DNA from 2 places in the Paenibacillus sp. JT22N1 genome. Region 1 is predicted to be linked to the other one. Evidence: riboswitches for the same ligand, from Rfam matches in the RefSeq annotation. Region 1 holds a riboswitch; the other holds the start of a gene.
The links. Region 1 has a riboswitch for cyclic di-GMP ahead of AC58UU_RS30590 (putative bifunctional diguanylate cyclase/phosphodiesterase). Riboswitches for the same ligand answer to the same signal wherever they lie in the genome.

Region 1 (3,210 bases):
GGCCTGTACACAAGTCATCCATAACGATACGCACACCGAACTTCTTCAGCCTAATCAATTTCTCGCTAGCCTCTTGTACATTGGAAGATGTGATACTTTCCGTAAGGTCCAGCTCCACCAACACCGGATCAATACCTGTTTCTTTCAAAACAACGGCAATTTCTTCAATAAAATGCTCATCTTTAAACTGCGAGGCCGTTACTGCTAGGGTCATTCTAAGCGGTGTGTAGCCCTCGTCCTGCCAGATTCTCATCTGTCTGCACGCCGTTCGTACAGCCCATTTCCCGATGGGTATCATGAAACCCATTTCCTCGGCCGCTCTCTTCCAATCCATGCTAGGTGCGCGGAGGTTGTCTCCCTTGCTCCAATGAATGATCGCTTCCATTCCTATTAATTTCCGGTTTGTTATTTCATATTGCGGCTGATATAGGAGTTCAAATTGATTGTTGTCTAAGGCCAATCGAATCTCTTTCTCCATGTGAGCTTTGCTCTTCACCATGGCATCGATGTCAGAGGCATAGAATTGGAACTGGTTATGTCCCCTGTTTTTGGCCGCATACATCGCTTCATCTGCATACGCCATGAGCTGCTCAGGCAGCTTGCCATCTAACGGATACAGAGCTATCCCTATACTAGCTGTTATGGTTACTGGCATTCCATCTAGGATAAAAGGCTCTTCCAGAGCCATTTGAATTCGGGATGCTACAACTCTTGCGTCTTCAGGTTTTGCAAAAGATTCTAGTAATATTGTAAACTCGTCGCCACCTTGGCGGTACACCGTATCCGAGCCCCGCAAGCAGCCCAGCAAACGTTGTGCTGCAAGGCGAATTAAACGGTCACCATAGGAATGACCTAATGAATCGTTGACATCCTTGAATCTGTCCATGTCCAAGAACATAACAGCCGCCAGTTGTTCATTACGCTGCGCATGCAGAAGTGCCCGCTCCAACCGGTCATTAAACAATCGGCGATTGGGTAATCCCGTCAATGTATCATGGTAGGCCAGAAAGGCTAGTTGTTTGCTCTTTTCTTCCTGTTCTCTACTAGTAAGAAGCAGTTGTCGGACACTCTTCGCAAAAAATAGACAGATTAGTGCTTGAACAAACATACTAATGAAAACGTAAGGCGAAAAGGAGAAAGAAGAAGCAGCAAGTAGATTAATGGTCAACAAAAAGAAGCCCAGCACGCCCAGATAGACCAACGTTTGCGCTTTCATATGCTGTATCCACTTAGAAAATATGCCTCTCATTCATGAACCTCCCTATCTGTGGTCAAAAAAAAGGCTATTCCGAATCGGAATAGCCGTAGGTGTACCTGATTAGGTAAACTGCAACCTGTCGGTAGCCCAGCCATCATTGTTGCGAGGGCAACCTTAGATCTGCAGCTTTGCGTCCTTACCTTTCGATAAGTTTGCCTTTTACGATATTAAGGGAATAAATGGGACTAATTAACTATATCATATTCATTCCACATTTGGCTATTTTTCCTTAAATAAGCAAGTTAAATAGCTTGGGGTCCTTATTTATTTCTATATAGCCATAATCCTTCTGGGATAGGCGCTCAATAAGCCCCTCATAATCATCTTTATTTTTGAGCTCAATGCCGACCAAGGCCGGAGCATCGTCGCGGTTATTTTTTTTCGTATACTCAAACCGTGTTATGTCGTCTGTGGGTCCTAAAACTTCTTCCAGAAATTCGCGCAATGCCCCGGCACGCTGCGGGAAATTAAGAATAAAGTAGTGCTTCAAGCCTTCATACACGAGCGATCTTTCTTTAATCTGCTGCATACGATCAATGTCATTGTTGCCGCCGCTGATGATACAGACCACATTCTTACCGCGAATCTGTTCCCGATAGGCATCGAGTGCTGCAACCGGGAGTGCGCCAGCGGGCTCAATAACAATCGCGTTATTGTTGTAAAGCTCCAGAATGGTTGTACATTCTTTGCCGGAAGGGATAATTACGATATCCTCCAGCTTTTCTTTGCAAATGTCAAAAGTAAGCTCGCCCACCTGTTTCACGGCTGCACCGTCAACGAACTTCTCGATCGTGGATAAGGTTACGACCTTCCCCTGCTTCAGCGCTTCCGTCATGCTTGCCGCGCCTTCTGGCTCAACACCGATGATGCGCGTTCTTGGAGAAACACTATCCACATAGGTCGCAACTCCCGCTACCAGGCCACCTCCGCCAATCGTCGCGAAGATAAAGTCAGGAGATTCAGGCATTTGATTCAAAATCTCGAGGCCAACCGTGCCTTGTCCAGCAATCGTACGAACATCATCGAAGGGGTGTATGAACACCTTATTCTCTTGAGCACAGTAGGCTTTAGCATGGTTAGAGGAATCATCGAATGAATCACCTGTAAGAATCACTTCAACAAAAGATCCGCCAAATAGCTTAACTTGGGAAATCTTTTGCCTAGGCGTTGTCGTCGGCATGAAGATTTTGCCTTCAATACCGAGCTGTTTACAGGAATAAGCCACGCCCTGTGCATGATTGCCGGCGCTCGCACACACGACACCCGCTTCGCGTTCCTCCGGTGTTAAACTTTGGATCACATTATAAGCTCCACGAATTTTGAAAGAACGAACAATTTGCATATCTTCACGTTTAAGATAAACGTTGCATTCATACAAGTTAGAGAGCAGCTCATTGCGTTGCAAAGGCGATGGTTCGATCACCCTGCTGAGCACATGATTGGCCCTAATAATATCTTCCAAACCTACTTTACTGGAAACAACCATTTTCTCTTACTCCCTTTCTCTACATCGTACTATTAAAGTTTTAAAGATTATTGTAACACAACTCTGCCCGACTGTACGAAAATATTATTGGTATAGCTTTTTCCTGTGTTTCACTTCATGCCCAGCAGGGTATTACATAGCAATACAACTTCAAAGGAGTGGTTCAAATGTCGACTCAGCCTCGCAATATCGATATCGAAGAACGCCATGTGGAGAAAAAATCGGATTCCAGTCTAGTTGCTTCTACTTTCATCAAATATGCTGCTTACATCGTCATCATTTTCGGCGTTCTGTATTTCTTAGTTCGATATGTATTCCCAATGTTCTAGAGCTAGGACGTAAGTTGAGTGTGTCCTCATCAAAGAGGGCACATTCACATCTGGAGCCCACTCAACCACAAGAAGCCTCAAACCCACTAGCAAGTGGATTTAGAGGCTTCTTTTATTGGTTATGAGAGGAGTTAGTT
Region 2 (3,210 bases), on a different contig from region 1:
AGCGTATCGAGCAGGAGATCAGCAAAGCTGTAGGCGTTTCACCTTCCGTCATTTTGCGTACGATAGAGGAGCTGGCACAGATTCTTGCGACTTGTCCATATGAAGTGGATGCGTTATTAGAAGGCGAAACGATACAAATTTCTGTGCTATCGGAATATCCTCCACAGCAAACCTCTGACGTCTTGTCCAAAGGAATAAGCGATGTGGATGAATTCCAGATCAATGGGCGCGAGATTTATTTCCTTTTTCGTCAAAGCGTTCTGGATTCGAAACTTGCGAGCAATATCCAGAAGCTTGGAGATACGGCGACAACACGCAATTGGAATACGATGAACAAACTGGCTGAGTTGGCAGCGGCGATGCAGAATTAGATGCAGGAACTTCTAAGCTTTACCGCGTAATTTACGGAAAAATTGGGTCAACATCGTCGAACACTCTTCTTGCAAGACGCCGCTAACGACATCGACACGGTGATTGAACCGGTCCTCCTGCAGCAAATTCATGAGCGTTCCGGCACAGCCGGCCTTCGGATCAATGGTGCCGTAGATGACCTGCGGAATCCGTGATTGGACAATCGCGCCCGCACACATCGGGCAAGGCTCTAGGGTGACGTAGAGCTGGCAATCCAAAAGTCGCCAGGCTTGCAGATGCTCGCTCGCTTGTTTGATGGCGATCATTTCGGCATGAGCGAGAGGATCTAGGGTTGTTTCACGCAAATTGTAGCCGCGGCCGATGATTTGACCTTGATGGACAACGACCGCTCCAATCGGTACTTCTCGGATGGATTCGGCTTTGAGAGCCTCTTGAATCGCTTCTTTCATCCAGGGGATATGTTCATCCACAGGGGGACACCTCGCTAATATATTTTTATCCACATGTGCATAACAATCGAACATTCATTCCGTTGTTAACAACCTGTGGATAGGTTTGTGGATAACTTAAAAAGCTGTGGATATTTAATCTTTCTACATTACATACAACAAAATGACCAGCTATGCAAGGAATTTTGTTGATAATAGCAACTGTGCTAGGTATAATGATAGATATTAGTAGGTCTTTTAGACCATATAGAACGTGATAGGTAGAAATAAATAGCAAGGTTCGAAAATGGCAAACTTGTTGAAAAGCAAGGACGCAAAGCTAAGGGTCTACGGTTCCTTTGGAACTATGGCAGCCTGGTTACCGAAAATCGAAGCTTTATTGATTAAGGTAATAGGCTGCTCCTACATAAGGGGCAGTTTATTTTTATATAGGGAATAACTTGGGTAAAGGGAGAGGTGTTAATTATAATGGCCAACGGGTATAACGTCATGAAATATTACGGAAGCAAGGAGGGATATGACGCTGATGTACTAATCGATAGTAAGGCTGTGTTGGGAAAGGACGATTTCGTAGCCACTGGCGTACTAACCTATGCACTCGGAGACATTATTGAGGTGGAATTACCGGAATACGATGTCTTTCAACTTGGTGATAAAGCGAAAATGACGGTTTATACCAAATCCGGCTTGTTTGTGATGAATACAACCGTTGTTGCCAAAGAATTCGGCTCCGTCATTGTCATTAATCCACCTGAAAATCGTAAGAAATTCGCAGAAAAACGGGAATTCCCACGTGTGGATGTGAAACAAACAGGTCTCTTATTCGGACTTCAGGATATGAATAAAAGGAATAAACATCACTTTGAAAACCCACTTGGTATTTCAATCAAAAATATATCCATCAACGGCTTAGGATTTACCATTAATGATAATTCTATGATTGATAAGATCGTTCAAAAGCATTCACAGCTCGAAATTGAGCTGGATTTGGGCTTTACGATGACTTGTTCGATGGAAATTGTAAGAAAAGAAAAGGTTGAAAATGGTTTCTATTATGGGGCTAGTTATATCGACATTCCGCAGGAAAAAACCAATGCGCTAAGGGGTTTTATCCTTACGAATCAGATCGAAACTTACTTCGTACAGAAGCGGGAAGCACAATTTAAAAAAGCAACGGAAAAAAAGTCTGCGGCGAATCAATAGCCTTCAGGCTTTTTTTTGAGTTCCAAGTGCTATATAATAAGAAGGATGATTTTCGAAAATTAAGGAGTTGTAACTACAATGGCTTTGAAAGCAGGTATCGTCGGTCTACCGAACGTAGGAAAATCGACATTGTTTAATGCAATTACACAGGCGGGGGCAGAATCTGCGAATTATCCGTTTTGTACGATCGATCCGAATGTTGGGGTAGTTGAAGTACCAGACGAGAGATTGCAGAAGCTGGTAGAGATCGTTGTGCCTAAGAGCATTGTCCCGACAGCCTTTGAATTCGTTGATATTGCGGGTTTGGTAAAGGGCGCGAGCAAAGGCGAAGGGCTTGGAAATAAATTTTTGGCACACATTCGTGAAGTGGATGCCATTGTGCATGTTGTTCGTTGTTTTGAAGATGATAATATTACTCACGTTTCCGGTAAAGTGGATCCGATCGGCGATATCGAAACGATTAATCTTGAATTAATTTTGGCAGATATAGAGTCGGTAGAGAAGAAGATTGAGCGTTCGCGCAAAAACCTCAAGGGCGGCGACAAAAAAGTTGTTGCTGAAGTGGAGTGTTTAGAGCGTATTAAAGAAGCGCTTTATGCAGATAAACCGGCACGCAGTCTGGATCTCAGCGAAGATGAGAAACTTCTCGTGCGCGACCTTCATTTATTAACCATGAAACCCGTGCTTTATGCGGCAAACGTGAGTGAAGATGAAGTAGCAACAGCAGATGAAAATTCTTTTGTGAAAATTGTGAAAGAATTTGCTGAGAGCGAAAACAACGAAGTGGTGTCGATCAGTGCAAAGGTTGAATCCGAAATCGCCGAGTTGGAAGATGAAGAAAAAGCGATGTTCCTCGAAGAGTTGGGACTTCAAGAGTCCGGCTTGAATAGATTGATTAAAGCAGCTTATAGAAAGCTTGGCTTGTACACGTATTTCACAGCTGGGGTGCAGGAAGTAAGAGCATGGACAATCCGCAAGGGAACGAAAGCTCCTCAAGCGGCTGGTGTTATTCATACCGATTTCGAACGTGGTTTTATTCGTGCTGAAGTCGTCTCTTATAATGATTTGGCAGCTGCAGGGTCGATGAATGGTGCGAAAGAAAAAGGCCAAGTGCGTCTAGAAGGTAAAGAGTATGTGGTGAATGACGGGGACGTCATGCATTTCAGATTTAATGTGTAATTCATAA

Region 2: another riboswitch for cyclic di-GMP. It lies ahead of AC58UU_RS34570 (PilZ domain-containing protein); the one in region 1 lies ahead of AC58UU_RS30590 (putative bifunctional diguanylate cyclase/phosphodiesterase).

The regions. Positions count from the first base shown of each region.
Region 1 covers NZ_JCAUAW010000020.1:14,725-17,934, forward strand. Annotated here, with positions in the region: gene AC58UU_RS30590 (putative bifunctional diguanylate cyclase/phosphodiesterase) at 1-1,249, opposite strand, end outside; cyclic di-GMP riboswitch class I at 1,337-1,425, opposite strand; gene ilvA (threonine ammonia-lyase IlvA) at 1,488-2,744, opposite strand; gene AC58UU_RS30600 (hypothetical protein) at 2,912-3,073, shown strand.
Region 2 covers NZ_JCAUAW010000028.1:19,440-22,649, forward strand. Annotated here, with positions in the region: gene AC58UU_RS34560 (DUF1697 domain-containing protein) at 1-371, shown strand, start outside; gene tadA (tRNA adenosine(34) deaminase TadA) at 384-821, opposite strand; cyclic di-GMP riboswitch class I at 1,100-1,187, shown strand; gene AC58UU_RS34570 (PilZ domain-containing protein) at 1,290-2,024, shown strand; gene ychF (redox-regulated ATPase YchF) at 2,103-3,203, shown strand.